Regions from separate parts of the Oceanimonas pelagia genome, predicted to be linked through region 2. Evidence: predicted binding sites of a transcription regulator. Region 2 holds the regulator's gene; the other holds the start of a gene.
The links. The regulator LexA, encoded in region 2, represses DNA repair genes until DNA is damaged. The targets are predictions, from matches to a motif close to ANCTGTNTNNNNANACAGNT.

Region 1 (15,755 bases), 1.0 Mb from region 2:
CCGGGCCGGTACGCCGGCACGGTGCAGCATTTCCAGCAACAGCGGGCCGGCCGACTTGTGCTGGGCCAGCAGTTCGGCATTCTGGCCACCGTTGTTCAGCTCCTTGAGCAGCTCGCGGGTAAAGGTAATGTTGTCGGACGAGCGCTCCCGGGCCAGGGTCAGCACCTGATCCATGGCGGTGGCATAGGGCTCGGCCACTTCCACCGTGGGGATCTGGGGCGGCGCATTGCCGATGGGGCCCTTGGCAAAGGGGTCGAGCATCATGTCGACCTTGTAATACAGCTCCTGATGGCCGGTGGCGGAGCGAATGGACCACTCGGCCCGGGTGCCGCCCTCGGTTTGCACAAACGACAGGCCATAACCGGGAGAGGCGGCGGACTCGTTCATCAGGGTAAAGCCGGGCTGACTGCCGGGCACCGCCAGCGAGGCCTTTACCGGCCGGCCGTTGGCCTCGAACTCCACCTTGGCTTCCACCGACCAGATCTGGCGTTTCTCGCCGGGCAGCCAGGGCACCTCATACACAAAATGGCGGTGCAGCATGAGGGCCAGCCCCACCAGAAACAGGGCCGCCACGATCAGATAAAAGGGTTTGCGAGAGTACATGGACTTTACTCGTTAGAAGTTTTGGGGCGCTTGGGCTTGCCCTGCACATTACGGCGGGCGATATCAACCACGGCGATGTCTTTGAGAAACTCACGACCCAGCAGCACCGGGTAGGTCATCTGGGAGCGGTCGGTGAGGGTAAATTCGGTTTTTTCCGACAGCCGGCCCAGACGCAGGGTCAGCTCCACCACCGGGCGGCGCTCGGTCTCCTCGGCGGAGGCCTGGCGAATGCGCACATAGCGTACCAGCGGCGCTTCCACCGGCAGTTTTTCATCCACGCCCTCGTGGGCCATGTTGAAGCTCACCCAGGGCTTGCCGTCGCGCTCAAATTCGGTAATGTCCTGGGCGCTGAGCGACGAGGTGGTGGCGCCGGTGTCGATGCGCGCGGGGAACATATCGTTGACCGCGTCCAGCCACACGCTTTCGGTTTCGCCCACCACCAGCTTGCCGTCCCGGGTTTCGTTGTCGGGAGTGCTGGCGGGCTCACTTTCGCTGGCCGGGGCGGGCGTGGCCGCCGGCGGCGCCGCTTTCATCTGTTTTTTCAGGTTGCGGATTTCCTGCTGCAGGGCAGTCATAAAGGCATGGTGACTGGTGCTGAGCCGCGAGTTCTGCTCTTCCATGGCGGTGACCAGACGGCTTTCCTGCTCGGCCAGCGCCGCCGCCAGCTCGGGGCCGGACACGGGATCGGGCCGGGGCTCGGGCTCGGATAACTGGCCGGCGCAGGCGCTCAGCAACAGGGGCATCAGCAATGACAGGGCCGCTTTGTTCATCCTTTACTCTCTTGTGGTTTGTGTTGCGGGTCTACCGGCTTGTTGGCGATGATGATGGCACGCTTGGGAGCCGGGTATCCTTCAATGGTTTTGCCGGGGTCGTTCGGATCGAGAAAGTCCGCCAGCGATTCGTTGCGCATCCAGTCGGTGCGCCGTTGTTCGTCCTGGGTGGTAATGCTTTCATCCACCACCCGAATATGTTCAAAGCCGCATTTGGCGAGCCACCCCACCAGGGCCGCCGAGCTTGGAATAAACCAGACATTGCGCATCTTGCCGTAGCGCTCGCCTGGCACCAGCACCTGATGTTCATCGCCGTCGATCACCAGGGTTTCCAGCACCAGTTCGCCACCGTCACGCAACTGGGCCTTCAGTTGCAGCAGATGATCGACGGGCGAACGCCGGTGGTAGAGCACGCCCATGGAAAACACGGTGTCAAAGGCTCGCAGCTCGGGCAGCGCTTCTATGCCTAAGGGTAATACCTGGATCCCTTTAAAACCATTGGCGAAGTGCCTGATGGCCTCGAACTGGCACAGAAACAGCTGGGACGGATCTATGCCCACCGCCATTTCGGCGCCGTCGCCCATCATGCGCCACAGGTGGTAGCCGCTGCCGCAACCCACATCCAGCACATAGCGGTATTTCAGCGGGCTGATGTGGGGCCTGAGCCGCTCCCATTTCCAGTCGGAGCGCCACTCGGTGTCGATATGAATGCCGTGCACCTCGAATGGCCCCTTGCGCCAGGGGTGAAACTGGCCCAGCAGGCTTTCGATTTTTTTCTGCTCTCCCGCCGACACCTCGCCGGGCTGGCCGATGGCCACCCGGTCTGTCAGCTCGATGCGGTTGGTGTGAATGCGGGGCAGTTTGTGCAGGGCCCGGCTCCAGCGCGCCAGATCGCCATGCTGATGCTGCTTTTGCCAGTCGTGCAGCTGGGCGGGCAGACAGTGCAGCCAGTGGCTGAGCCGGGTCTTGGCAATCTGCTGGTAAAAGTCGCTAAAGTCGATCATTTGATGGCCACCATGGAGCCGAAGTTAAAGCACTGGAACCACATGTCGACGTGGGCAAAGCCAATGTCCTTGAGCCGGGCCTTGTGCCGCTCGGGGGAGTCGGGGCGCAGCACGTTTTCCAGTGCGGTGCGTTTCTGGCTGATTTCCAGCTCGCTGTAACCGTTGGCGCGCTTGAAGTCGTGGTGCAGATCGATCAGCAATTCGTTGACGGTGTCGTCTTCACTGACAAACTTTTCGCTCAAAATCAGCACGCCGCCGGGGTTGAGGCCGGCATGGATTTTGGTGAGCAGGGCTTCGCGTTTTTCGGGCGCAATGAATTGCAGGGTGAAGTTGAGCACCACCACGGAGGCATGTTCAATGGCCAGGTCGCAGATATCCGCTTCCAGCAGCTCCACTTCCACCCCGGAGCGAAAGGCGGCCAGATGGTTGCGGGCCCGCTCCACCATGGCGGCGGAATTGTCGACCGCCACAATGCGGCAGCCGGGCTGGCTCAGGTTGCGGCGCATTTCCTGCGTGGCGGCACCCAGCGAGCAGCCCAGATCATAAAGCCGGGTATGGGGCTGGGCAAAACGGGCCGTCATCATGCCGATGGCGGAAATGATATTGGAGTAACCGGGCACGGATCGCTTGATCATGTCCGGAAAGACGTCGGCGACCCTGTGGTCAAAGCAAAAGTCGCCCAGCCGGGCAATGGGCGCGGCGAAGATGTGATCTTTTTCTTGCATGGTGTCGTGAATACTGAACTCTGGCTCACGGCCGTATTGCCGCGGTGAATGGCGGGTATTGTAAAAGAAGCGTAATGGGTTGTCTTGGTGAGCACCATTGAGTGCGACAAATTCTTTTTGTGCTTAAAACAAACTTCCCTGCGCATCGGGTATCTGACCGGGAAAGGCGGGCAAGGTCATTCCCAGTGCCTCGGCGAGGGCGGCGGCCAGGGCCGGTGCCTCGACGTTGTCGGCGGTGTGCACAAACAGGTAGACCGACTTGCCCTCATCCAGCCAGCCCCGCAGGCGGGGCAGCCAGGGCTGCCAGAAGGGGGTGTTGGCGGGGAGGTCCGGATTGCCGATAAAGCGCACCACGGGTGAATGCCCCGTGCTGATGATGTGCACCGGCACCCTTGGCTTCTTTTGCTGGGCATCCGCCAGCGCCGGGGTGGCGGGAGCCACGGCAAACACCGTGCGGGAGTCCATGATAATGCGGTTGACGCCTCGCTCCAGCAGCAGCCGGTTAAGCCGGCGCTCGGCCTCGCCCTTGGCAAAAAAGGCCGGGTGGCGCACTTCCACGCCTACTTCAAAGCCGTCGGGCAGGGCCTCAAGCAAGTGCGCCAGGCCGTCGAGCTGCTCCGGGCCGCAGGCGGCGGGCAGCTGCAGCATCAGCATGCCCAGCTTGTGATGCAGGGGGGTGAGCTGCTCAATAAAGGCCTGCGCCGGCGCAATATTGTCGCCAAGGCGGCCCTGATGGCTGACGGTGGACGGAAACTTGAAGGTAAAGCGAAAGTCGTCACCGGTCATGGCGGCCCAGCGCGTCAGGCTCTGGGTGTCGGGCATGCCGTAAAAGCTGGTGTTGCCTTCCACGGTATTGAACACACGGGCATAGTCGGCCAGATGCTCGGTGCTTTTCAGTCCCCGGCTCAGCAGGCTGCCCGGCCAGCCGGCATGGGACCACTGGCTCAGGCCCAGATATAACGGCATATTTCTCCTTTCAACCAAGGGAGCAGGGACCGGGGAATCGGCACCAGAAGAATGCGGTTTTTGCCTTTACCAGTCCCTATTCCCTATTACCGCCTTTTAAAGACATGATTTTACCCCTGTTCGGGTTTCCGATTATACTAGCGCGCTGTTTACAGACCAATTCAAGCCTGCGGCCGGGCGCCGCAGCCAAAGCACATCATAGGAAGACTCCATGCGCACTCATTATTGCGGGCAGGTAGACGCCTCCCTGGTTGGCCAGAGCGTAACCCTCAGTGGCTGGGTTCATCGTCGTCGTGATCTGGGCGGTCTCATCTTTATCGACATGCGCGACCGGGAAGGCATCGTTCAGGTGTTTTTCGATCCCGACAAGGCCGATGCCTACGACCAGGCCTCCGGCCTGCGTGCCGAGTTTTGCGTGCAGATCACAGGCGTGGTGCGCGCGCGTCCCGAGTCTCAGGTAAACAAGGACATGGCCACCGGCGAAGTGGAAATCTTCGCCCACGAACTCACCATCATCAACAAGGCGGCGCCACTGCCTCTGGACTTCAACCAGAACAACTCCGAAGAGCAGCGCCTCAAGTATCGTTACCTGGATCTGCGCCGCCCCGAGCAGGCCCGTTTCCTGAAGACCCGCGCCCGGGTCACCAGCCGGGTGCGCCGCTTTATGGACGAACACGGCTTTCTCGACATTGAAACCCCCATGCTCACCAAGGCCACCCCGGAAGGCGCCCGCGACTATCTGGTGCCGAGCCGGGTGCACAAGGGCTATTTCTACGCGCTGCCCCAGTCGCCCCAGCTGTTCAAGCAGCTGCTGATGATGAGCGGCTTCGATCGCTACTACCAGATTGTAAAGTGCTTCCGCGATGAGGATCTGCGCGCCGACCGCCAGCCCGAATTTACCCAGATCGATGTGGAAACCTCCTTTATGAGTGCCGAGCAGGTGCGTGAGGTGATGGAGCGGCTGGTGCGTGAACTGTGGCAGGATGTGGCCGGTGTGGATCTGGGCGCCTTCCCGGTAATGAGCTTCGCCGAAGCCATGCGCCGCTTTGGCTCCGACAAGCCGGATCTGCGCATTGCCATGGAGCTGACCGACGTGGCCGATCTGGTGAAGGACGTCGACTTCAAGGTATTTTCCGGCCCCGCCAACGATCCCAAGGGCCGGGTGGCGGCGCTGCGCGTGCCCGGTGGTGCTCAGCTTTCCCGCAAGCAGATCGACGAATACGGCAAGTACGTGGGCATTTACGGCGCCAAGGGCCTGGCCTGGCTCAAGGTGAATGAAGCGGCCAAAGGCCTGGATGGCATTCAGTCACCCATTGCCAAGTTCCTCAACGAAGGCATTGTGGCCGAGCTTGTCAGCCGTACCGGCGCCACCGACGGCGATGCCATCTTCTTTGGCGCCGACAGTGCCAAGGTGGTGGCCGATGCCATGGGCGCCCTGCGCCTGAAGCTGGGCAAGGATCTGAACCTCGTCGAAAACAGCTGGAAGCCGCTGTGGGTGGTGGACTTCCCCATGTTCGAGGAAGAGGACGACCGTCTCTATGCCATGCACCATCCCTTTACCGCCGCAAAGGACGTGTCCGCTGCCGAGCTGGAGGCCAACCCGCTGGCGGCCGTGGCCAACGCCTACGACATGGTGATCAACGGTTATGAAGTGGGCGGTGGCTCGGTGCGGATACACGACAATGCCATGCAGCAGACCGTGTTCCGCCTGCTCGGCATCAACGCCGAGGAGCAGCAGGAGAAGTTCGGCTTCCTGCTCGACGCCCTCAAGTACGGCACGCCCCCTCATGCCGGCCTGGCCTTTGGCCTGGACCGCCTGGTGATGCTGCTGACCGGCACCGACAACATTCGGGACGTGATTGCCTTCCCGAAAACCACTACCGCCTCCTGCCTGCTCACCGATGCGCCCAGCCTGGCCAACCCGGATGCACTGATGGAGCTTGCCATTCGCACCGAGCAGCCCAAGGCGGAGTAAACCATGCACAAGCACCCGGAGTCGGTCCTCATCCTTATTCATACTCGGGATCGGGTGCTGCTGCTGCAGCGCAAGGACAACCCGGACTTCTGGCAGTCGGTGACCGGCAGCCTGGAAGCCGGCGAGAGCCGGCTGCAGGCCGCCACCCGTGAGCTGGAGGAAGAAACCGGCCTGGTGGTGGGCAACGGCCTGCAACTGGTGGAAACCGGGCACCGGGTGCGTTTTGAAATCTATCCCCACTGGCGGCACCGCTACCGCCCGGGGGTGACCCACAACTGGGAATACGAATTCCGTTTATGCCTGCCCGAGCCGCAAGCCGTGCGGCTTACCGAGCACCTGGACCAGTGCTGGCTGCCCTTTGAGGAAGCCCGCGCCCGGGCCGGCTCCTGGACCAACCGGGACGCCATCGGCAGGCTGATAAACACCGAATAAAGGAGACTCAAGTTATGGCAGGTCACAGTAAATGGGCCAACATCAAGCACCGCAAGGCGGCTCAGGACGCCAAGCGCGGCAAGATTTTCACCAAACTGATCCGTGAGCTGACCACGGCGGCCCGTGAGGGCGGCTCCGACCCCGCCGCCAACCCGCGACTGCGCGCCGCCATCGACAAGGCGCTGTCCAACAACATGACCCGCGACACCATCGACCGGGCGGTGAAGCGCGGTGCCGGCGAGCTCGACGGCCAGCAACTGGAAACCATTATTTACGAGGGCTACGGTCCGGGCGGCACCGCCGTGATGGTGGAGTGCATGACCGACAACCGCAACCGCACCGTGTCGGAAGTGCGTCATGCCTTTTCCAAGAGCGGCGGCAACCTGGGCACCGACGGCTCGGTGGCCTATCTGTTCGAGAAAAAGGGGGTGATCAGCTACGGCGAAGCCGACGAGGAAACCCTGATGGAAGCGGCGCTGGAAGCCGGGGCCGATGATGTGGTGGTGAACGAGGACGGCTCCATCGACGTGTACACCCAGTGGGACGAGTTCGGTGCGGTGAAGGATGCGCTGGATGCCAGCGGTCTGACCGCCGACAACGCCGAGGTGACCATGATCCCGTCCACCAAGTCGGAGCTGGATGAAGACACCGCACCCAAACTGTTGCGCCTGGTTGACATGCTGGAAGACCTGGACGATGTACAGGAGGTTTACCATAACGGCGAGATCTCCGACGAACTGGCCGAGCAACTGTAAACAACGGAATGTCATCTCCGCGTAGGCGGAGATCCCGTGCGGCTCTGCAGACGATGCCATGTCTGCAGAGCCGTACACCTTTTCTCTGGATCCCCGCCTTTGCGGGGGTGACCATTGGCTCTTCTTCCTATGTCCATTATTCTCGGTATCGATCCCGGCTCGCGCATTACCGGTTACGGCGTGGTGCGCCAGACCGGCAATAAAATGGAGTATCTGGGCTCGGGCTGCATTCGCATGACCGACGAGGCGCTGGCGCCCCGGCTCAAGAAAATTTACGACGGGGTCAGCGAAATCATTTTGCAGTTTCGCCCCGAGCTGTTTGCCATCGAGCAGGTATTTATGGCCCGAAACCCCGACTCGGCGCTGAAGCTGGGGCAGGCCCGGGGCGCGGCCATTGTCGCCGCCGCCAACGCCGGGCTGGAGGTGGCGGAGTATTCCGCCCGCCAGATCAAGCAGGCGGTGGTGGGGCAGGGCGGTGCCGGCAAGGAGCAGGTGCAGCACATGGTGGTGCGGTTGCTGAGCTTGCCGGGCACGCCCCAGGCCGATGCCGCCGACGCCCTGGCGGTGGCTCTGTGCCACGGTCATACCCGGCAGAGCCTGATCAGCATGGCCGGCCAGGTGCGCGGCACCGTGCGCGGTCGCATGCGGTAAATCAGGGACTGGGGATTGGTGACTCGGGACTGGAAAGCCTGAAATCCCTAATCCCCATTCCCGAATCCCCGTTTTTGATACATGGATATTTATCCAGTTATTTATTATTCTTGGCCCAGTTTTGTTCGGGTTAGCGGAGTGCCTTCGTGATAGGTCGGTTAAAAGGTATTATTGTCGAAAAACAGCCCCCTGAAATCCTGCTGGATGTCAACGGCGTGGGCTATGAAGTCACCCTGCCCATGAGCTGCTTTTACGAGTTGCCCAATGTGGGCCAGACGGCCACCGTATTGACCCACTTTGTGGTGCGGGAAGACGCTCAGCTGCTGTTTGGCTTTAACACCAAAACCGAGCGGGCGCTGTTCCGGGAGCTGATCAAGACCAATGGCGTGGGCCCCAAACTGGCGCTGGCCATTCTTTCGGGCATGACCGCCGATCAGTTTATTCACAATGTGGAGCAGGGCGAGATCACCGCCCTGGTCAAGCTGCCCGGTGTCGGCAAGAAGACCGCCGAGCGGCTGGTGGTGGAAATGCGTGACCGGCTCAAGGGTTTTGGCGGCTACGATCTGTTTAACCCGGCCCCCGAGGCGGCGCTGGCCGCCGGCGGCGACGGCGCCCGGGACGAGGCCCTGGCCGCATTGCAGGCGCTGGGCTACAAGGCGGCTCAGGCCGAGCAGCTGATGAAGAAAATTGCCAAACCGGGCATGGACGCGGAGCAACTGATCCGCGAAGCCCTGAAAAGCATGGGATAAGCCATGATAGAAGCGGATCGTTTTATCAACCCGGCCCCCCGCCAGGAAGAAGAAGCCATCGACCGGGCCATACGCCCCAAGGTGCTGGCGGATTATCGCGGTCAGGATCACGTGCGCGGCCAGATGGAAATCTTTATCGAGGCAGCGCGCCGGCGGGAAGAGGCCCTGGATCACCTGCTGATCTTCGGTCCGCCGGGGCTGGGCAAGACCACCCTGGCCAACATCGTCGCCAACGAGATGGGGGTGAGCATCAAGACCACCTCGGGGCCGGTGCTGGAAAAGGCCGGCGATCTGGCGGCCATGCTCACCAACCTCGAGCCCGGTGACGTGCTGTTTATCGATGAAATTCACCGCCTGAGCCCGGTGGTGGAGGAAATTCTCTACCCGGCGATGGAAGACTACCAGCTCGACATCATGATCGGCGAAGGCCCCGCCGCCCGCTCCATCAAGCTGGAATTGCCGCCCTTTACCCTGGTGGGAGCCACCACCCGGGCCGGCTCTCTGACCTCGCCCCTGCGGGACCGTTTTGGCATCGTGCAGCGGCTGGAGTTCTATCAGGTGGCGGATCTGGCCCATATCATCAGCCGCAGTGCCGGCAAGCTGGGGCTGACCATCGACGATGACGGCGCTCTGGAAATGGCCCGCCGCGCCCGGGGCACGCCGCGCATTGCCAACCGTCTGTTGCGGCGGGTGCGTGACTTCGCCGAGGTCAAGGGCAGTGGCCGCATCGACGCCGCCATTGCCGCCCTGGCCCTGGACATGCTGGACGTGGACAAGCAGGGCTTTGACTACATGGACCGCAAGCTGCTGATGGCGGTGCTCGACAAGTTCATGGGCGGCCCGGTAGGGCTCGACAACCTGGCGGCGGCCATCGGCGAGGAAAAGGAAACCATCGAGGACGTGATCGAGCCTTACCTTATTCAGCAGGGCTTTTTGCAGCGCACCCCTCGCGGCCGTCTGGCCACGCCGCGCGCCTACCTGCATTTCGGCTTCGATCTCCCGGAATAAAGTGTGAGGGGAGGAGTGAGCACTCCGGTCTGAGCTTCCCCTCACGCCATCCCCTTCACGCCCCGCGAGGGTCATTCAATGTCGTGCACCGACGCAGCCGTCTTCTTTCACGGCACCGACTTGGGTATAGTAATTCCATCTTTTTGGCCGGATTTCCGGGATTTGCATGTCACAAACGCCATTTTGCTGGCCGGTGCGTATCTATTACGAAGATACCGATGCCGGCGGTATCGTCTACAACGCCAACTATCTGAAATTCATGGAGCGGGCCCGCACCGAATGGCTGCGTCATCTGGGCATTGAGCAGGACGGCCTGCTGGCGCAGGGCATCGCCTTTGTGGTTCGCCGGGTGGAAATGGATCTGCGCCGGGCGGCCCGGTTCAATGATGCATTAAAAGTCACCGTCACGGTGAAAATGCTCAAACGTGCCTCTATTGTGTTTGAGCAGGAAATTCTGGATCATGCGGGCCTTTCTCTGGTGAGGGGCGAAGTGGTCATCGCCTGTGTGGATATCACCAAAATGAAACCTTTTGCCATTCCTGAGCCGTTGATGGGAGTACTGTCGGGTGCACGCTGATATTTCGTTTATTGGTCTTTTTCTTCAGGCCAGCCTGCTGGTCAAACTGGTGATGCTGGGTCTGGTGGGCATGTCGGTGCTGTCCTGGGCGCTGATCATCAATCGCCGCAAGGTGCTGACTTCGGCCCGGGCCGACGCCGAACAGTTCGAAGACAAGTTCTGGTCCGGTGCCGATCTCAGCCGGCTCTACCACGAGTCCAACGCCCGCCGCGACAGCCTGGCGGGCATGGAGCAGATCTTTCATGCCGGCTTTCGCGAGTTTGTGCGCCTGCAAAAGCAGGGCCGCCCGCAGGACACCATTCTTGAAGGCACCTACCGCACCATGCGGGTGGCCCTGTCCCGGGAAGTAGACCGGCTTGAAACCAACCTGTCGGTACTGGCTACCATCGGCTCCATCAGCCCTTATATCGGCCTGTTCGGTACCGTATGGGGCATCATGAACGCCTTTATCGCCCTGTCGGAGATCAAGCAGGCCACCCTGGCCATGGTGGCGCCGGGCATTGCCGAGGCGCTGATCGCCACCGCCATGGGCCTGTTTGCCGCCATTCCGGCGGTCATCGCCTACAACCGTTTCAGCTATCAGGTGGAGCGCCTGGAAAACCACCTGGCCAACTTCATGGATGAGTTTTCCACCATTCTCAACCGGCAAGTGACCACGGGTAACCAGTAATGCAGAGCTATCAGCGCAAGCGGCGCAAACGCGTGGCCGATATCAACGTGGTGCCTTATATCGACGTGATGCTGGTGCTGCTGATCATCTTTATGGCCACGGCGCCGGTGATTACTCAGGGGGTCAAGGTGGATCTGCCTCAGGCCGAAGCCGAGCTGTTGCCGGACGACAGCGAAACGCCGCTGGTGACCTCGGTGGATGCCGAGGGTCGTTATTTTCTCGATGTGGGCGAGACCCGGGACGAGGCGGTGGATCTGCTGGCGCTGGCCGAAATGGTGCAGCAAAAGCTGGCTACCAACCCCAAGGCGCCGGTGGTGGTGCAGGGGGATGCCAATGTGCGCTATGACGCCGTTATTCAGTTAATGGCCACCCTCAAGGCGGCCGGTGTGCCCAGCGTGGGCCTGATGACCCAACCGGAGCAGTAAGGCGTGTTCAGAAACGAAGACGGCAGCATTCGCAAGGCGCTGGTAATTTCGCTGGGGCTGCATGTGCTGGTCGGCGTGCTGTTCCTGGTGGGGGTGAATTTCAGCACCCCTAAGCGGCCCACCCAGGCGGCGTCCATTATCGAAGCCACCATGATTGACGACGGCATGGTCGCGGCCCAGGCCGAACGCCTGGCCGAAATGCAGGCCCAACGCAGCGCCCAGCAGGCCGCCGAACAGGCTCAGGCCGACGCCGAGCGCCAGGCCGCCGAAGAAGCCGCCCGCAAGGCGGCGGAGCAGGCCGCCGCGGCAGAAGCGGCGCGCCAGGCCGAGCAGCAAAAGGTGGTGGCTCAACAACAGGCCAAGGCCGAAGCGGAACGCCAGCGCGTGCTGGAGCAGCAACGTCAGGCCGAAGAAGCGCGCAAGGCGGCGGAAGCGAAGAAGCAGGCGGAAGCCGAGGCGGCGCGCAAGGCGGCGGAAGCGAAGAAGCAGGCGGAAGCCGAGGCGGCGCGCAAGGCAGCAGAAGCGAAGAAGCAGGCAGAAGCCGAGGCGGCGCGCAAGGCGGCGGAAGCGAAGAAGCAGGCGGAAGCCGAGGCGGCGCGCAAGGCAGCAGAAGCGAAGAAGCAGGCAGAAGCCGAAGCGGCCCGCAAGGCGGAGGAGGCCAGGAAGAAGGCCGAGGCCGAGCGCAAGGCGGCGGAGGCGAAGAAGCAGGCGGAAGCCGAGGCGGCACGCAAGGCAGCGGAAGCGAAGAAGCAGGCGGAAGCCGAGGCGGCGCGCAAGGCGGCGGAAGCGAAGAAGCAGGCGGAAGCCGAGGCGGCGCGCAAGGCGGCGGAGGCGAAGAAGCAGGCGGAAGCCGAGGCGGCCCGCAAGGCGGCAGAAGCCAGGAAAAAGGCGGAAGCCGAGCAGGCGATGAAGGATCTGGAGTCGCTGATGGGCTCGGCGCCGCCGGGATCCTCCTCCAGTGCGGCATCGCAGGGCGAGGTCGATCGCTATACCGGCATGATCATCGCCGCCATTCAGCGCAACTGGCTTGTGGGGCCGACCATGGTAGGCAAGCAGTGCCGTATTAACGTGCGGGTGGCGCCCGATGGCCTTATTCTGACCATAGGCCAGGGCCAGGGGGATGCGGAGGTGTGCCGCTCGGCGGAGCTGGCCATTCGTAAAACCGGCACCCTGCCCATGCCCAAGGATCCGGACGTGAACAAACAGCTGCAAAATCTGAATTTGACCCTGATACCGAGGCTTTGATGATGACAAAACGATGGTTGTGGTTATGGCTGCCGCTGCTGATGCTGGCAGGACGCGCCCAGGCGGCGCTGGACATAGTGATTACCGGCGGCATAGACAGCGCCCGGCCGGTGGCGGTGGTGCCCTTTGAATGGACCGGTGGTGGTGCCGCGCCTCAGGAATTGTCCGAGGTGATCAGCAATGACCTGCGTAACAGTGGCATGTTCCGGCCGCTGGACAGGAATGCCTTGCCTCAGCGGGTGTCCCGGGCCGATCAGCTGGAGCCCATGCTGTGGCGTTCACGTCAGGCGGAAGCCGTGGTGGTGGGCAGCATAGCGCCGGCGGGCAACAACCAGTATCGGATCAGCTTTGAGCTGGCCGACGTGCTGGGCGGCAACGGCGCCAGGCTGCTGGAAAGCCGCAGCGCCACCGTGCCTGCCGCCCAGTTGCGCCAGTATGCTCACCGCATTGCCGACATCGTGTTTGAGAAGCTGACCGGTATCAAGGGTGCGTTTCTGACCCGTATTGCCTACGTCAACGTGCAGCACGGTGCCCAGTATCCCTACCAGCTGATGATTGCCGACTACGACGGCTTTAACGAGCAGGTGCTGCTGCGCTCCCGCGAGCCGCTGATGTCACCGGCCTGGTCGCCGGATGGCCGCAAGCTGGCCTATGTGTCCTTTGAAAACAAGAAGGCCGAAATCGTGGTGCAGGACATTTACAGCCAGCAGCGCCAGGTGGTGAGCTCCCAGCCGGGCATAAACGGTGCCCCGGCCTGGTCCCCCGATGGCAGCCGGCTGGCGCTGGTACTGTCCCGGGATGGTCAGCCCGAAATATACGTACTCAATCTGGCCAGTCGCCAGTTGACCCGGGTGACCAATAACCGCACAATCGATACCGAGCCGACCTGGTCGGCGGACGGAAAAAGTATTTATTTTGTCTCCGAGCGGGGCGGCCGGCCACAGGTCTACCGTACCGAGCCGGGCAGCGGCGATGCCCGCCGCGTGACCTTTGAGGGAGACATGAATCTGGGCCCCAGGGTCACGGCAGACGGCAGCAATATGGTGCTGGTCAGCCGCTCCCAGGGGCAATACCGGATTGCCCGACAGGAGCTGGACGGTGGTTATCTGCAGGTGTTGACCGAAACACGGCTGGATGAGTCCCCGAGCCCGGCGCCCAACGGCACCATGATCATCTACAGTACCACCTATCAGGGCCGTCAGGTGCTGTCGCTGGTATCTATGGATGGTCGATTCAAGGCCAGGCTGCCGGCGCGCAGCGGCGATGTCCGCTCACCGGCGTGGTCACCGTTTCTAAACTAGTAATTGCTTTTTCTTAAGGAAAAACCATGCAAATGAAAAAACTGCTTCAGAGTCTGGCGGTTGCACTTCCCATGTTGACCCTGGCTGCATGTAGCTCAACCGGCGATGCCGACAGCATGTCCGGCGCCGATGGCAGCTATCAGGACGGTGGCGCATACACTGGTGGTGCCCAGAACGGCGGCGCCCTGTCCGCCGACGAGCAGATGCGTCAGCAGTATGAAGCCCTGCGTCGCGAAAACGTGATTTATTTCGAATTCGACCAGGACGAAGTAAGCGGTCACTACGCCCAGGTGCTGGAAGCTCATGCCAGTTTCCTGCGCTCCAACCCCAATGTCAGCATTCTGGTGGAAGGCCACGCCGATGAGCGCGGTACGCCCGAGTACAACATTGCGCTGGGTGAGCGTCGTGCCAAGGCCGTGACCAGCTACCTGCAGAGCCTGGGTGTAAGCGGTTCCCAGCTGGCCATCGTCAGCTACGGTGAAGAGAAGCCGATTGATACCTCCCGCAGCGAAGCCGGTTTTGCCAAGAACCGTCGCGCGGTACTGGTTTACTAAGGACTGATTCGGTTACATGATGATTAAATTCGCGGCCATTTCGATGGCCGCTGTTTTATCCACCGCCAGCTGGGCTCAGGCCCCGGTGGCCAGCGTGGGTGGCAGCGGCTCCGTTAACGAGCGCCTGGCCGAGCTGGAGCGGAGCTTCAGTGCCCGGGCTCAGGCGCAGATCGATCAACAACGCCAGCTCAACGCCATGCAGCAGGAGCTGAGCGAATTGCGCGGCCTGCTGGAAGAGCAGAGCTACCGGCTGGAGCAGGTGATTGAGCGCCAGCGCAGCATGCTGGCGGCGCAGCAGGAAGCGGCGTCGGCGCCCCGGGCCGCACCGGAGGCAGCTCCCCGTGCCGAGGCGGAACCGGCGCCCAGCCAGACCGCGGCTTCTGCTTCGCCCGAGCCGGCCGGCGACGAACAGGCCACCTACGATCGGGCGGTGAATCTGGTGTTGCAGGACAAGGATTACAATGCCGCCATTCCGGCCTTTGCCCGCTTTATTACCCAGTATCCCCAGTCCACCTATGTGCCCAATGCTCATTACTGGCTGGGACAGCTGCTCTATGCCCAGAAGCGCTTTGATCAGTCCAAGGCGCAGTTTGGCCGGGTGGTGGAAGCCTATCCCAAGTCCAACAAGCGGGCCGACTCGCTGCTGAAACTGGGGCTGATTGCCCGGGAGCAAAAGGACGATGCCCAGGCACGGCAGTACTTCGAGCAAATACTGAGCGAATATGGCAGCAGCAGCGCCGCCCGGCTGGCTCAGGAAAACCTGGATGCGATGAAATAAACGGCGGATTGACGGAATTTTGTGAGAGTCGCTTGTTCCTTGAGCAAACAAAACAAAATGACAATTTAGCTGTTGCGTCACACAATTAAATCCGTATTATAGGCCGCCGTTGGCAGGGGGCAGCAGCCACCCACCAGGCCGGGTCGTTAGCTCAGTTGGTAGAGCAGTTGACTTTTAATCAATTGGTCGCAGGTTCGAATCCTGCACGACCCACCAGATTCCCGGACGCTTAGCTCAGCCGGGAGAGCACCTCCCTTACAAGGAGGGGGTCACTGGTTCGATCCCAGTAGCGTCCACCAGTTTTGGTGCTTTTTGTAAAAAGTACTTCCCAGGGTGATTAGCTCAGCTGGGAGAGCACCTCCCTTACAAGGAGGGGGTCACTGGTTCGAGCCCAGTATCACCCACCACTTTCGCAGGAAAGTAATACAATTCGGGTCGTTAGCTCAGTTGGTAGAGCAGTTGACTTTTAATCAATTGGTCGCAGGTTCGAATCCTGCACGACCCACCAGATTCCCGGACGCTTAGCTCAGCCGGGAGAGCACCTCCCTTACAAGGAGGGGGTCACTG
Region 2 (15,755 bases):
CGGTTTTCTGTATCATGGCCCGAAAATGCGGTGGTGATGTTACCGCCAAAGCAGGACCCAAGTCATTTTTATGTCTTTGCCACTTCAGCAAACAACCATGACGCCCAGTGTCGACAGTGACTGGCGCTGGGGCCGTTCAGCACCGGCGTCATCCGCCCTGGGCGACTGGCTGCACGAGCCGGGCTCGCTGACCCGGCGGCTGCGTCGTCACTGCCGGCACTTCCGGGTACAGGTATTGTCCGATTCGGTGTTGCGTCCGCTCACGCCGGCTCAGGTGGAGCGCCTTCAGGCCGGGCAGGCCTATTGCCGGGAAGTGTTGCTGTTGTGCGATGAGGTGCCCTGGGTGTACGCCAGCTCGCTCTATTCCTCCGCCACGCAAGCGGCATTGCCGGCACTGGCCGGGCTGGGCAGCAAGGCGCTGGGAGAGTTGATGTTTGAAGCGACGGATCTGCAACGGACTCCCTTTGATCTTGCCGAGCTCTCCGCGGTGGAGTATCGGCGGTTGCAGACCCGTGCCGGGTTCAATGCCGCCTTGAGCGATACCTTGCCCTGGGCCCGGCGCTCCACTCTCAGCACCGGTGCCGCCCGGGTGCTGGTGACCGAACTCTTTCTGCCGGCTTCGGCACCCTACCGGAATATAGTGTAATGACCACCCTGACTTCTTTTTCACGGCCGCGTTGGCGCGCCTACCTGGCTCTGGCCCGGCTCGACAAGCCCATCGGCACCCTGCTGCTGTTGTGGCCTACCCTGTGGGCGCTGTGGATTGCCGCCGAGGGCCTGCCATCCCCCTGGTTGCTGCTGGTGTTTGTGGCCGGGGTGTTTTCCATGCGTTCCGCCGGCTGTGTGATCAACGACTACGCCGATCGCCATATCGACGGCCACGTCAAGCGTACCCATGCCCGGCCGCTGCCCGCCGGTGAACTCACCGAGCGCCAGGCACTGGGCTTTTTCGCCCTGCTGGTGGGCATTTCCTTTGTGCTGGTGCTGACCACCAATGCCCTCACCATTGGTCTGGCCTTTGCCGGCCTGTTCTGGGCGGCGCTCTATCCCTTTATGAAGCGGGTGACTCATCTGCCCCAGCTGTTTCTCGGCATTGCCTTTTCCTGGGCCATTCCCATGGCCTTTGCCGCTCAGAGCAACAGCCTGCCCCCCGGGCTCTGGCTGCTGTTTGCCGCCAACCTCACCTGGACCGTGGCCTACGACACCATGTATGCCATGGTGGACCGGGACGACGACCTCAAAATCGGGGTCAAGTCCACCGCTATTCTGTTTGGCCGCCGCGACAAGTTGATCGTGGGTCTGCTGCAGCTGGCCACCCTGTTGCTGCTGGTGGCGGCGGGTGGGGTGTTTGAGCTGGCCGCGTCCTTTTACTGGGGGCTGCTGGCGGCTGCCGGACTGTTTGTGTATCAGCAGCGGCTGATCCGCGACCGGGAACGCATGCCCTGCTTTCGCGCCTTTCTTAACAACAACCACGTCGGCATGGCCATCTTTGCCGGTCTGGTGCTGGCGCTGTGGTAAGTGAAAGGCTTTGGGACTTGCTCTGGACTCATTACTGGATATACTGACAGTTAACTGTATAAACAGACAGGTTTCACCATGAAAGCCCTTACTCCCCGCCAGTCGCAGGTGCTGGACATTATCAAGGAACACATTCAGCAAACCGGCATGCCGCCCACCCGGGTGGAAATTGCCCGGGTGCTGGGGTTCAAGTCCGCCAATGCGGCGGAAGAGCACCTCAAGGCGCTGGCCAAAAAGGGCGTGATTGAAATCATGCCCGGTACTTCCCGGGGCATTCGCCTGGCCGGGGAAGAGGCGGAAGAAGAACAGGGCCTGCCGCTGGTGGGCCGGGTGGCCGCCGGTGAACCCATACTGGCGCAACAGCACATCGAGAGTCATTACCGGCTCGATCCCGCCCTGTTCCATCCCTCGGCGGACTTTTTGCTGCGGGTTCGGGGCACGAGCATGAAGAATATCGGCATCATGGACGGTGATCTGCTGGCGGTGCACAAGACCCGGGAGGCCCGCAATGGCCAGGTGGTGGTGGCCCGGCTCGACGACGAAGTCACGGTGAAGCGCTTTCAGCGCAAGGGCAGCAAGGTCAGCCTGGTGCCCGAAAACGAGGAGCTGTCGCCCATTGAGGTGGACTTGCGTACCCAGGAGCTGATTATCGAAGGTCTGGCGGTGGGGGTGATCCGCAACGGCGACTTCTGACAAACCCGCTTGACCCGGCAGGCCGCAAACTTATGGTGGCCTGCCAATCCCCAATCCCCAATCCCCAATCCCCAATCCCCAATCCCCAATCCCCAATCCCCAATCCCCAATCCCCAATCCCCAATCCCCAATCCCCAATCCCCAATCCCCAATCCCCAATCCCCAATCCCCAATCCCCAATCCCCAATCTCCCATTTCTTTATATTTTACATTTCCTTAACTGCTGCTTTACTTAGAGTCAGCCGAATGGAAGGGATGCGGTCGTTCGGCGGCCACCAATGCCGAATTCAAGTGCTCCGGTGTTACAGGATGAAACGATGGGGGTGCGCGTGAAGCCGATTTTGCTGCTGTTGTCCTTGCTGGCAACCCTGCCCGCCGAGGCCCAGGTCCGCCTCAACATGACCGAAGGGGTCACCGAAATCAGCCAGAAAGTGTATGGCCTGCACATGACCATTCTCACCATCTGCGCGGTCATCGGTCTGCTGGTGTTCGGGGCCATGTTCTGGGCCATTATTCACCATCGCAAGTCCAGAGGCGCCCGGGCAGCCCAGTTTCACGAAAGCACCAGGGTCGAGATCCTCTGGACCATCATTCCCTTTCTCATTCTGGTGGCCATGGCCATTCCCGCCACCAAAACCCTGGTGGCGATGGAAGACGCTTCAAAGCCGGATCTCACCGTGCAGATCACCGGCTCTCAGTGGAAGTGGCATTACCGTTACTTTGACGAAGACGTGGAGTTTTACAGCCTGCTGGCTACCCTGCCGCAACAGATCAGCGGTGAGGTGCGCAAGCGGGAGCACTACCTGCTGGAGGTGGATCATCCCCTGGTGCTGCCCACGGAGCGCAAGGTGCGCTTTCTGATCACCTCCGACGATGTGATCCACTCCTGGTGGGTGCCGGCTTTCGCGGTGAAAAAGGATGCCATTCCCGGTTTTATCAACGAGGCCTGGACCCGCATCGAGCAGCCGGGCCTGTATCGTGGCCAGTGCGCCGAGCTGTGCGGCAAGGATCACGGCTTTATGCCCATCGTCGTGGATGCCCGCTCTCCCGAGGAATTTGATGGCTGGCTGGCCCGGCGCAAAACCGAGCAGGCCGAGGCCAGGGCCGCCGAGCAGGAACTGCTGGCCATGAACATGAGCAGGGACGAGCTGATGACGCTGGGTGAGCAGGTCTATCAGAAGGCCTGTGCCGCCTGTCATCAGGCCAATGGCGAAGGCATTCCCGGCGCCTTTCCGGCGCTCAGGAGCAGCGAGCTGGTGCTGAACGACCGGGCCGCTCACATCAACATAGTGCTGTATGGCAAGGCGGGTACCGCCATGCAGAGCTTTGACAAGCAACTGGCGCTGAAGGAGCTGGCGGCGGTGATCACCTACGAGCGCAATGCCTGGGGCAACGACACCGGCGACCTGGTGCAGCCAAAAGATATTCACCAGGCCAGACAGGAACAATAGGGGGCTGTGATGGCGCAGATGGATCGCACGGAAACCGCGAATATTCACCTGGTGGATGAGCATCACCACGGTCCCGCCAAGGGCATCAGCCGCTGGCTGTTCACCACCAACCACAAGGATATCGGCAGTCTCTACCTGCTGTTCAGCCTCACCATGTTTCTGGTGGGCGGGGGCATGGCCATGGTGATCCGGGCCGAGTTGTTTCAGCCCGGGCTGCAGCTGGTAGAGCCCAACTTCTTTAACCAGATGACCACCATGCACGGCCTGATCATGGTGTTCGGTGCCGTGATGCCGGCCTTTGTCGGCCTGGCCAACTGGATGATTCCCATGATGATCGGCGCGCCCGACATGGCGCTGCCGCGCATGAACAACTGGAGCTTCTGGATCCTGCCCTTCGCCTTTGTGCTGATGCTGAGCTCGCTGTTTGTGCCCGGTGGCGGCCCCAATTTCGGCTGGACCTTTTATGCGCCCCTGTCCACCACCTATGGCCCCGACAGCACCGCCCTGTTTGTGTTTGCCATTCATATCATGGGCATCAGCTCCATCATGGGGGCGATCAACGTGATTGTTACCATCTGGAACCTGCGTGCACCGGGCATGACCTGGATGAAACTGCCGCTGTTCTGCTGGACCTGGCTGATCACCGCCTTTCTGCTGATTGCGGTCATGCCGGTGCTGGCCGGCGCCGTGACCATGGTGCTGACCGACAAGTATTTCGGTACCAGCTTTTTCGAAGCTGCCGGAGGCGGGGATCCGGTCATGTTCCAGCATATCTTCTGGTTCTTCGGCCATCCCGAGGTGTACATCATGATATTGCCGAGTTTCGGTATTATCTCGGCCATCGTGCCTGCCTTCAGCCGCAAGCGGCTGTTCGGCTACGCCTCCATGGTGTATGCCACTGCGTCCATTGCCGGGCTCAGCTTCCTGGTGTGGGCGCACCACATGTTTACCGTGGGCATGCCGGTGGCGGCGGAGCTGTTCTTCATGTATTGCACCATGCTGATTTCGGTGCCCACCGGGGTCAAGGTGTTCAACTGGGTAGCCACCATGTGGCGTGGCTCCCTCAGCTTTGAAGTGCCCATGCTGTTCGCCCTGGCCTTTATCGTGCTGTTCACCATCGGCGGCTTCAGTGGCCTGATGCTGGCCATTACCCCGGCGGACTTTCAGTATCACGACACCTATTTCGTGGTGGCGCATTTTCATTACGTGCTGGTGTCGGGAGCCATTTTCTCGATCATGGCGGCGGCCTACTACTGGTTGCCCAAGTGGACCGGCCACATGTTTGACGAGCGCCTGGCCAAATGGCATTTCTGGTGCTCTGTGGTGTCGGTGAACATTCTGTTCTTCCCCATGCATTTTCTCGGCCTGGGCGGCATGCCCCGGCGTATTCCCGATTATTCGCTGCAATTTGCCGACATCAATGCCCTGGTCAGCATCGGCGGTTTCGCCTTCGGCCTGTCCCAGCTCCTGTTTGTGGCGGTGCTGGTAAAGTGCATTCGCGGCGGCGAGCGGGCCCAGGCCAAACCCTGGGAGGGCGCCGAAGGCCTGGAATGGACGGTGCCGTCGCCGGCGCCCTACCACACCTTTGACACCCCGCCGAAGGTGGACGGATGAATACGGTCAAAAAGGCCCGGCGGCTGGGCCTGGTGGCGCTGGCCATGTTCGGTTTTGGCTTTGCCCTGGTGCCCCTGTATGACGTGTTTTGCGACATCACCGGACTGAACGGCAAAACCGCCAGCACGGCGGCGATGACCGCTCAGGGCGTGGACGAGGCGCGGCTGGTGACGGTGGAGTTTGTGACCTATCAGCACACCGGCCTGGGCGGCGAATTTTCCCCTTCGGTACGCCGGCTGGCCGTGCATCCGGGGGAAATGCACCGGGTCGACTTTACCGTGACCAATCCGGGCGTGGACAGCCGGGTGCTGCGGGCCATTCCCTCGGTGTCGCCGGGGCGAGCGGCGGGCTACCTGCGCAAGACCGAGTGCTTCTGTTTTGAGGAGCAACCTCTCGATGGCCGGGCGCGAGCGGTGATGCCCATGAGCTTTTACGTGGATGAGGCGCTGCCCGCCGACATTGAGGTGTTTACCCTGTCCTACACCCTTTACGACATCAGCGAGCAGGCGGCCGGGCAAGGCTGACAAGGAGGCAAGCATGGCGGTCAAAACGGAAAAATACTACGTGCCGGCGCAAAGCCCCTGGCCGGTGGTGGGGGCGCTGGGGTTGTTTCTGCTGGCCGCAGGAGCGGGCATGTGGGCCGCCGGCATCGCCGGCATTGCCGGGCCCCTGGTGTTTGCCGCCGGCACCCTGGTGATGACCGTCATGCTGTTTGGCTGGTTCTCCAATGTGATCAGTGAGTCCCATCAGGGGCTGTACAGCGAGCAGATGGACCGCTCCTTTCGCCAGGGCATGAGCTGGTTCATTTTCTCGGAAGTGATGTTCTTTGGCGCCTTCTTCGGTGCCCTGTTTTATGCCCGGGTGCTGGCGGTGCCCTGGCTGGGTGGCGCCGGCAACAATGCCATGACCCACGAGGTGCTGTGGCCCGAATTCAATGCGGTCTGGCCCCTGCTTAGCACCCCCGGCGGTATTGAAACCACCGCCATGGGCTGGCTCGGGCTGCCGCTGGTCAACACCATCATTCTGCTGAGCTCGTCGGTCACGGTGCATGCCGCCCATCTGGCGCTGTTGCAGGAACAGCGTGGCCGGCTGAAGCAATGGCTGGGAGTTACCGTGCTGCTGGGCGCCCTGTTCCTGGCATTGCAGATATGGGAGTACGTGCACGCCTATCAGGAGCTGGGGCTGCGACTCGACTCCGGCATTTACGGCAACACCTTCTTTTTGCTCACCGGCTTTCACGGCGCCCACGTCACCCTGGGCACTCTGATGCTGTTCATCATGTGGCTCAGGGTCAACAAGGGGCACTTCACTCCGGCTCAGCACTTCGGCTTTCAGGCCAGCAGCTGGTACTGGCACTTTGTGGACGTGGTCTGGCTGTGCCTGTTTGTGTTTGTCTATATTTTGTAAGGGTTCGTTTGGTGCTCAGTAAGGTATGGGATTGGGGATCAGCAGACCGCTGGCCAGAGCGAGGATCAGCAGGGCCAGAATGATGGCGGCCAGCCAGAGGCGGCGGCCGATATAACGGGCCATCAGTGCCGGATCCCGCCGCTGGAGCATGGCGCGCAGGCCCAGCATCAGGTTACCAATCATCAGCAGCAGCAAAAGTAAAACCAGCAGTTTCAATAACATGGATGAGACCCGGGACAAAGGACGACGCCTTGAGTATAGGAAAACGCGGGGGATTACTGGTACTGACGGCCGTCCTGACCGGTCTGATGGTGTTCATGGGCGTGTGGCAGCTGTCCAGGGCCGATGAAAAACGCCGGCTGCTGCAGGAGTGGGAGCAGCGCAGCCAGGTGGAGCTGGAGCTGAAAGAGGCCCTGGCCATGCAGAGCCCCTTTGGGTACCGGCTGCGGACGGGGGGAGTCTTTCTGGCCGGCGGCGAGCTGTTTCTCGATAACCAGATTGAGCAGGGCCGGGCCGGTTACCGGCTGATCCGGCCGTTGCAAACACCACTGGGGCTTTTGGCGGTGGACCGGGGCTGGTGGCCGGCGCACGGTGATCGCAGTCGGTTGCCGCCGGTGGAGGATCTTGACGACGGTGCCGTGATCGTGGCCGGTGTGCTGGTGCGGCCCTGGCAACCGCCGTTGTCACTGGGCGACACCGACCGTGACGCTCTGTCCCGGCGCGTCGCCAGCCTGGATCCCGATGAGCTGGCAGGTCGCTGGGGTCAGCCGGTGCTGCCCATGGTACTGAAAACCGATATGGATGCCGGCAGCTGGCAGCCGGTGTCGATGGGGCCGGAAAAGCACCTCGGCTATGCGGTGCAATGGTTTGCCATGACCTTCGCCATCTGGCTGGCGGCCTGGTGGTGGCATGGGAGGCGACATGACGCATAAACCGGTACTGGCGTTATTGGGTGTTTTTCTGCTGCCGCTGGCACTGGCCTGGCTGGTACTGGAGCAGGGCTGGTTCAACGCCGGCACCCGGGGCCATGGCGAATGGGTACAGGGCCATATTGGCCCGGCCAGGCAGTGGCGGCTGGTGCTGAGCCGCCCGCAAGATTGTGACTATTGCGAGTCTGCCAGCCGAATGCTCACCAACCTGAACCTGGCCCTGGGGCGGGACGGAGAGCGGGTGACCGTGGTGCAACGGCCCGCCGGAGACGTGCTGGAAGCCGGTTTTGTGTATATCGCCGATCCGCCGGGCCTGCTGATCATGCGCTATCCCCTGGTGGGGGACGAGCAGCAAAACATCAGCACCGGGCGGCGGCTGTTGCAGGATCTGCGCCGTTTGCTCAAGTATTCCCGGGCGGGATAGGAGGCACCATGCACAAGCTCTGCGCCTTTGCCTTTGTGCTGACTCTGGTTGTGGTGGTGCTGGGAGCCTGGACCCGGCTCACCGATGCCGGTCTGGGTTGCCCCGACTGGCCCGGCTGTTACGGCTTTCATTATGTGCCGGCCACCGCCGGGGAGCATGCCCTGGCCGCCGCGCGCTTTCCCGATGCGCCGCTGGAAGTGGCCAAGGCCCGCAATGAAATGATCCACCGTTATGCCGCCGGCACCCTGGGGCTGACCATACTGCTGATGGCATTGTGCTCCCTGAAACACAGCAACCGCCGTTACCGGCTGCCGGCCTTTGTGCTGCTGGCACTGGTAATCGGCCAGGCCACGCTCGGCATGCTCACCGTTACCCTCAATCTGTTGCCCTTTGTGGTCATGGGCCACCTGCTGGGTGGCTTTACCATATTGTCGCTGCTGTTCTGGCTGTGGTGCCGGCATGGAACACACGCTGGCACCCGGCATGATGGGCGTGATCTGAGCGGTTTGTTCCGGCTGGCGCTGGCGGCACTGGTGCTGCAGATTGCACTGGGAGGCTGGACCGCCGCCAACTATGCGGCCATGGCCTGCACCGAGCTGCCGGTGTGCCAGGGTGACTGGCTGGGCCAGTGGCAATGGAGCGCCTTTCATCCTCACGGCATGCCGGCGGAGAACTACCAGTACGGGGTGCTCAGTCAGGCGGAGCGGGCCACCATACACGCCGCTCACCGGCTGTGGGCCATGGTAACGGCACTGCTGTTGCTGGCCCTGGCCTGGCGGCTCGTTCGCCGGCCCGGTCTGCGCGGCTGGGGGCTGGCACTGGCAAGCATGGTGCTGGTGCAGCTGGCGCTGGGCCTGGCCAATGTGGTGCTGCACCTGCCGCTGTGGGTGGCGGTGGCGCACAATGGCGGCGCCGCCGTCTTGCTGCTTATTTTAACGGGAACGGGAGAGCGCCTGGGGCGCCACAGGGAGGCAATATGGCACGAAGCCTGGCATTATCCGCCACGGGAGTACGAGTCTGGCGGGACTATTTCGCGCTGACCAAACCCAGGGTGGTGGCGCTGATCCTGCTTACCGCCGTGGTCGGCATGTTTTTGACCGACAGCCTGCCGTCACCGCTGACGGTGCTGGCGGCCACCCTGGGGATTGGTCTGATGGCGGGAGGGGCGGCGGCCATCAACCATGTGCTGGATCGGCGCATCGACATCAAAATGGCGCGCACTCACCACAGGCCCGTGGCTCAGGGCCGGGTGGCCACGGCACCGGCGTTGGCCTTTGCCCTGGCGTTGTCGGCCAGCGGGCTGGCGGTGCTGTTGCTGCTGGTCAATGCCCTGACCGCCTGGCTGACCCTGGCGTCCCTGCTGGGCTATGCGGTGGTCTATACCGTCTGGCTGAAGCGGGCCACGCCGCAGAATATCGTGATCGGTGGCCTGGCCGGCGCCATGCCGCCCCTGCTGGGCTGGACCGCGGTCAGCGGTGAATTTCACGGCCATGCCCTGCTGCTGGTGATGATCATCTTTACCTGGACGCCCCCCCATTTCTGGGCGCTGGCCATTCACCGGCGGGACGATTACGCCAGGGCGGAAATTCCCATGCTGCCGGTGACCCACGGCATTGCGTTCACCAAAACCTGCGTGCTGCTTTATACCCTGCTGCTCTCCCTGGTGTGCCTGCTGCCCTGGGTGGTGGGCATGTCGGGGCCGGTCTATTTGCTGGGTTCGCTGCTGCTTAACCTGCGCTTTGTGCAGTGGGCCTGGCGGCTCAAGTTTAGACCCGGGCCGCAAACCGCATTACAATGTTTCCGCTTTTCAATCAGTCACCTGATGTGGCTGTTTGTTCTTATTCTGGCGGATCACTGGATAGACTATGGCTAACACGAGCAAGCTGATTTGGTTACTGGTGCTGACCCTGCTGGTGGCGGGCACCCTGAGCGGGGTTGCCTGGTACAACAAGCGGGCCGGCACCCTGACCGAGGCCGTGGTGGTCTATCCCGAGCCCCGGCCACTGAAGCCGATGGCGCTGACCGATGCCAATGGTCAGCCCTTTACCGAGCAGCGCCTGCGGGAGCACTGGAGCCTGGTCTTTGTGGGCTATACCTATTGCCCGGATATCTGCCCCACCACCCTGTCGGACCTGGCCCGCATCTATCCTGAACTCAAACAATTGAGCGACAAGACTCAGGTGGTATTTATCTCCGCCGATCCCGGCCGGGATACCCCCGAACGGCTCAAGGCCTACACCGCTCATTTTAACCCCGAGTTTATCGCCGCCACCGCCGGCCATGCGCAACTGATGCCGGCGGTGCAGCAACTGGGGCTGATCTACGGCGTACACGAGCGCGGCGACCAGGACTATCTGGTGGATCACTCCGCCTCCATCGCCCTGGTGAACCCGAATGGCGAGTTGCACGCCTCGTTCCGCCCGGTGTTTGACGAAGGCAGCGGCATGCCCCTGGTGGACGGTCAGTTGCTGCTGCAGGACCTGGAACGCATTATCGCCCGCTGGCGCGGCTGATGCTTCTTTTGTAGTTACGAGCCTTTCTTGAAGACGTCCTTTTTTAATGCCGACCGGCATCGCCGGGTGTTTGCCCTGGCGCTGCCCATGGTGTTGTCCAACATTACCGTGCCCCTGCTGGGGCTGGTCGACACCATGGTGATTGGCCACCTGGAGCAGGCCTGGTACCTGGGCGGGGTGGCGGTGGGCGCCACCATTATCAGCCTGCTGTTTTTTCTGCTGGGCTTTTTGCGCATGTCCACCACCGGCCTCACCGCCCAGGCCTTTGGTGCCCGCAACGAGCCGGAGCTGCTGGGGGTGCTGGCCCGGGCATTGCTGCTGGCCTGGGGACTGGCGCTGTGCTTGCTGTTGCTACAAGCGCCCATTATCGAACTGGCGTTCAGTCTGGCCGGGGCCAGTGCCGAGGTGGAACAGTATGGTCGTCAGTATGTGAGTGTGCGTATCTGGAGCGCACCGGCGGCGCTCACCAACCTGGTGCTGCTGGGCTGGCTGTTGGGCAACCAGAACGCCAGGGCGCCCATGTGGCTGCTGATCCTCGGCAATGGTGCCAACATAGTGCTGGATATCTGGTTTGTGGTGGGACTGGGCTGGCAGGTGAAGGGGGCCGCGGGCGCTTCGGTGCTGGCCGACTATGCCGCCACCGGGCTGGGAGCCTGGCTGGTGTGGCGCACCCTGGAGCGGCGCGGACTGCGGCCGGCGGCCGGCTGCTGGCGCGACGCCCTGAACGGCGCGGCCTTTCGCCGCCTGCTCGGGCTGAACCGGGACATTTTCATTCGGGCGCTGTGCCTGCAATTGACCTTTGTGTTCATGACCTTTCAGGGCGCCCGGCTGGGAGACGCCGTCGTGGCCGCCAATGCCGTGCTGATGAACTTTCTGATGTTTATCTCCTACGGCATGGACGGCTTTGCCTATGCCGCCGAAGCCATGGTGGGCAAGGCCATTGGCCGGGGCAGCCGGAGGCATTTCCGGCTGGCCTGCGCCCTTAACCTGTTCTGGGGCGCCCTGGTGGCAGTGCTGTTTACCCTGGTGTTTGCATTTGCCGGCAAGGCGCTGGTGCACCAGATCACAACCATCACAGAAGTGCGCGAGCAGGCCGGCGATTTTCTGCCCTGGCTGGTGGCCATGCCGCTGGTGTCGTGCTGGTGCTTTGTGCTGGACGGCATCTTTATCGGTGCCACCCAGGGGCGGGCCATGCGCAACATGATGCTGGTGTCCACTCTGGGGGTGTTCTTTCCGGTATGGTGGCTTGCTCGGGGGCTGGACAATCACGCTCTCTGGCTGGCGATGCTGTGTTTTATGGCGGCCCGTGGCCTGACCCTGGGCTGGGCCTGGTGGCGGCTGGATGGCCGCCGTGCCTTTGTTCCCGACGCCTTGCCCGCGGAGAAATAACCCTATGTTTGATATTGCCCTGTACGAGCCGGAAATTGCCCCCAACACCGGCAACATTATGCGCCTGGTGCGCAACAACGGCTGCCGGCTGCATTTGATCGAGCCCCTCGGCTTCAGCCTGGACGAAAAACGCCTGCGCCGGGCCGGGCTGGACTATGCCGATTACGGTCGCATTACCGTGCACCCACACTACGCCGCCTTTGTGCAGGCCATGGCCGGCCGGCGCATGTTCGCCTGCACCACCAAGGGCAGCCGGCACCATCACGAGGCGAGCTACCGGCCTGGCGACGTGTTGCTGTTTGGCCCCGAAACCCGGGGGCTGCCCGATGAGGTGCTGGCCGGCATTGAGCCCGGTTTTCGCATTCGCATTCCCATGCAGCCCGACAGCCGCAGCCTCAACCTGTCCAACGCGGTGGCGGTGATCAGCTACGAGGCCTGGCGTCAGCAGGGCTTTGCCGGGGCCCTCCCGGTGCAGAACTAAGCCGGACGCATATTCATTGAATGTGATTGTTTATTGACCAATCTGGCCTACACTTGGTGGCTGAAGTCGGCAACCAAGGAGAGCACGGCCATGTTGATCAGACGATGCAGCTACACACTGATGGACGCCCATCCGGTAAAGGCCCATATGGTGTTGCACCCCACCGGCAGCCTGGAAGTGGAGGTAGCTGAACGACAGCAGCATTTTACTGTCGACTTCGATCGCGTGCAGTTTCGCCGGGGAGAGCGGGGCATGGTGCTGATTTGCGAAGACGTGGCCGGTGCCCCCGTGTGCCTGTCGCTTAACAGCCGCGACGCCTTTGAGCTCTACCACCTGATGGAGAACAGCCGTGAAGAGCTGGAAGAGCTGATGTGCGATCTGGCCTGAGCGTTGGCCCCTGCCGGAAAACACTGACGGCGGCCGGCTTGGGGGTATAATGACCCAAATGTTTCCACCGGCCGCCCCATGACCCAACACTATTCGCGCCTGGTGACCGGGGCGGCCACGGCGGCCACCCTGGTTGCCGGGTTGCTGATCATCGCCAAACTCTTCGCCTGGTTCTATACCGGTTCCGCCAGCATGCTGGCCTCGCTTACCGACTCCCTGCTGGATATCAGCGCCTCGCTGATTAACCTGATGGCCATTCGCTATGCCCTGGTGCCTGCCGATGAAGAGCACCGCTTTGGCCATGGCAAGGCGGAATCCCTTGCCGGTCTGGCCCAGTCGGCCTTTATCAGCGGGTCGGCGGTGTTTCTGGTGATCAACGGCATTTCCCGGCTGTTGCATGCGGAGCAGGTCAGCCGGCCGGAAGCCGGCATCTGGGTGATGGTGTTTTCGCTGGTGCTCACCGGTGCCCTGATCGCCTTTCAGCAATACGTGATTCACCGCACCCAGTCGCTGGCCATCAAGGCCGATCAGTTGCACTACCGGGGCGACATTCTGCTCAACCTGGCGGTGCTGCTGGCCATCGTGCTGTCCTGGTATGGCTGGCACTGGGCCGATGGCCTGTTTGCGGTGCTGATCGGCGGCCACATTCTGTACGGGGCCCTGAAAATCGGCTATGACTCCGCCCAAATGTTGCTCGACAGACGGTTGCCCGATGAAGAGCAAAAGCGCATTATGGAACGCTGTCTGGCGGTGAAAGGGGTGCAGGGGCTGCACGATCTGCGCACCCGGCGGTCGGGCCGGACCCGCTTTATTCAGCTGCACCTGGAGCTGGATGATCACCTGCCTCTGGTTTGCGCCCACGGCATAGCCGAGCGGGCCGAACGGGAGCTGCGCCAGCTGTTTCCCGACGCCGATATCATCATCCATATGGATCCTGTGTCGGTAGTAACTTTCGAGGCCCGGCTCGAAAGCGAGTGACATACATTTCAAAAACAAGGTTTTACCCATGGAAGACGGCATTCAATCCAGAACCTGGCTGAGTATTCGCGAAGAAGCCCAGCGCATGATTGCGGAAGAGCCCATGCTGGGCAGTTTTTTTTACTCGACCATTCTCAATCACGACACTCTCAAGTGTGCCCTGAGCTTTATTCTTTCCAACAAGCTGGAAAGTGCGGTGATGCCGGCCATCAGCCTGCGGGAGATTATTGAAGGCGCCCTGGATGAAGAGCCCGTTATTCTGGACATGGTGGCCACCGACATTTGCGCGGTGCAGGAGCGGGATCCGGCGGTGGAACTGTTTTCCACCCCGTTGTTGTATCTCAAGGGGTTTCATGCCCTGCAGGGCTACCGCATCGCCAACTGGCTGTGGCGGCACGGCCGTCGCGCCCTGGCTACCTATCTGCAGAACCAGATTTCCGTGGTGTTCGGCGTGGATGTACATCCGGCGGCGCGCATTGGCAAGGGCATCATGTTTGACCATGCCACCGGCATAGTGGTGGGGGAGACCGCCGTGATCGAGGACGATGTTTCCATTTTGCAGGGGGTGACCCTGGGAGGCACCGGCAAGGAATGCGGCGATCGCCATCCCAAGATTCGGGAAGGCGTGATGATCGGCGCCGGCGCCAAGATACTCGGTAATATCGAGGTGGGCACGGGGGCCAAGATTGGCGCCGGCAGCGTGGTGCTGGAGCCGGTGCCGGCCCACACCACGGTGGCCGGGGTGCCGGCCCGGGTGGTGGGCCGGCCGGGCTCCGACAAGCCCTCTCTCGACATGAGTCAGAACATCTGACGCAGGATTTGACGGTGCCGGCATAATTTTGCGGCAAACGGCGTTCCGCCCGGACCCGCATCTTGTTGTCCGTGCAGGCCCAAGGTATGCTCGGGGCTGAGGGGCCGGTCGGCCGTCAACATGAATTACAGGGGTTAGCACATGTCTTTTGATGTACTGGAAAAGCTGGAAGCCAAAATCCAGACCGCGGTGGACACCATTTCTCTGCTGCAGATGGAAGTGGACGAGCTCAAGGAGCAGAACGGCAAGCTGGATGATGAAAACCAGCAACTGCGTCAGCAGCACCAGGCCTGGCAGGAGCGCCTGCAGGCACTGCTGGGCAAGATTGACCAGGTAGAAGAAAACGTCTGATCCAGCGCCCTTGCGGTCCGGACCGATATAAAAACGCCGGCCAGTGGCCGGCGTTTTTATTGGCTGACGACAGCGGCATTACTCGATGTCGAGGGCTTCCGGCGACAGAATAATGCCGGTGGTGTCGGCATACAGGTGATCTTCCGGCAGAAAGGTCACGCCGCCGAAGTTGACCGGTACATCCATTTCGCCGGTGTCGCTGTCGTCGGCACCCACCGGAATGGAGGCCAGCGCCTGAATACCGATATCGGTGTCTTCCAGGGCGTCGACTTCGCGCACGCAGCCATAGCAGACAATGCCTTCCCAGCCGTTTTCCGCCGCGGTTTCGGCGATCTCGGCATCGACCAGCGCCCGGCGCAGTGAGCCGCCGCCGTCGATCAGCAATACCCGACCCACGCCGTTTTGCTTTACCGCCTCAAGGATCAGTCCGTTGGACTCAAAGCATTTGACGGTGGTGACCACGCCGCCAAAAGAGCTGCGTCCGCCAAAAGTGGAAAACATGGGTTCGACGACGTCGACCATGTCAATGTAGGTATCGCACAGTTCAGAAGTATTGTATTCCATGGGATCAGCCACGCCTGAAGACAAGGTAACTTCAGTATAAAGAGGCGGGAGCGGTTTTCAATCACAATGATGTGACCGCTCCCGGAATCATATGAATCAAAGAATAAAGCGGCTCAGATCCTCGTCTTCCACCAGGTTCTTGAGGTAACGATCCACATAGTCGGCGTCCACGGTAATGGTTTCACCGGACTTGTCGGACGCCTCGAACGACAGCTCGTCGAGCAACCGCTCCATCACGGTGTGCA

Region 1: a site for LexA is predicted at 7,961-7,980, ahead of ruvA (Holliday junction branch migration protein RuvA). Genes of this name have one in related genera too.

The regions. Positions count from the first base shown of each region.
Region 1 is NZ_CP118224.1:2,029,851-2,045,605, reverse strand. It holds gene PU634_RS09700 (inactive transglutaminase family protein) at 1-603, opposite strand, end outside; gene PU634_RS09695 (ATP-dependent zinc protease family protein) at 609-1,373, opposite strand; gene cmoB (tRNA 5-methoxyuridine(34)/uridine 5-oxyacetic acid(34) synthase CmoB) at 1,370-2,377, opposite strand; gene cmoA (carboxy-S-adenosyl-L-methionine synthase CmoA) at 2,374-3,102, opposite strand; gene PU634_RS09680 (DUF72 domain-containing protein) at 3,226-4,068, opposite strand; gene aspS (aspartate--tRNA ligase) at 4,280-6,043, shown strand; gene nudB (dihydroneopterin triphosphate diphosphatase) at 6,047-6,475, shown strand; gene PU634_RS09665 (YebC/PmpR family DNA-binding transcriptional regulator) at 6,490-7,230, shown strand; gene ruvC (crossover junction endodeoxyribonuclease RuvC) at 7,360-7,881, shown strand; gene ruvA (Holliday junction branch migration protein RuvA) at 8,028-8,630, shown strand; gene ruvB (Holliday junction branch migration DNA helicase RuvB) at 8,634-9,638, shown strand; gene ybgC (tol-pal system-associated acyl-CoA thioesterase) at 9,805-10,215, shown strand; gene tolQ (protein TolQ) at 10,205-10,885, shown strand; gene tolR (protein TolR) at 10,885-11,310, shown strand; gene tolA (cell envelope integrity protein TolA) at 11,314-12,555, shown strand; gene tolB (Tol-Pal system beta propeller repeat protein TolB) at 12,558-13,856, shown strand; gene pal (peptidoglycan-associated lipoprotein Pal) at 13,883-14,410, shown strand; gene ybgF (tol-pal system protein YbgF) at 14,427-15,188, shown strand; tRNA gene PU634_RS09610 (tRNA-Lys) at 15,329-15,404, shown strand; tRNA gene PU634_RS09605 (tRNA-Val) at 15,412-15,487, shown strand; tRNA gene PU634_RS09600 (tRNA-Val) at 15,520-15,595, shown strand; tRNA gene PU634_RS09595 (tRNA-Lys) at 15,621-15,696, shown strand; tRNA gene PU634_RS09590 (tRNA-Val) at 15,704-15,755, shown strand, end outside.
Region 2 is NZ_CP118224.1:3,070,943-3,086,697, reverse strand. It holds gene PU634_RS14755 (chorismate--pyruvate lyase family protein) at 98-646, shown strand; gene ubiA (4-hydroxybenzoate octaprenyltransferase) at 646-1,518, shown strand; gene lexA (transcriptional repressor LexA) at 1,597-2,211, shown strand; gene coxB (cytochrome c oxidase subunit II) at 2,541-3,662, shown strand; gene ctaD (cytochrome c oxidase subunit I) at 3,681-5,276, shown strand; gene PU634_RS14730 (cytochrome c oxidase assembly protein) at 5,273-5,800, shown strand; gene PU634_RS14725 (cytochrome c oxidase subunit 3) at 5,814-6,683, shown strand; gene PU634_RS14720 (DUF2909 family protein) at 6,699-6,905, opposite strand; gene PU634_RS14715 (SURF1 family protein) at 6,935-7,615, shown strand; gene PU634_RS14710 (hypothetical protein) at 7,605-8,036, shown strand; gene PU634_RS14705 (COX15/CtaA family protein) at 8,045-9,076, shown strand; gene cyoE (heme o synthase) at 9,013-9,909, shown strand; gene PU634_RS14695 (SCO family protein) at 9,902-10,549, shown strand; gene dinF (MATE family efflux transporter DinF) at 10,577-11,938, shown strand; gene PU634_RS14685 (tRNA (cytidine(34)-2'-O)-methyltransferase) at 11,943-12,419, shown strand; gene PU634_RS14680 (hypothetical protein) at 12,510-12,806, shown strand; gene fieF (cation efflux pump FieF) at 12,885-13,784, shown strand; gene cysE (serine O-acetyltransferase) at 13,813-14,595, shown strand; gene PU634_RS14665 (cell division protein ZapB) at 14,737-14,946, shown strand; gene rraA (ribonuclease E activity regulator RraA) at 15,025-15,510, opposite strand; gene hslU (ATP-dependent protease ATPase subunit HslU) at 15,607-15,755, opposite strand, start outside.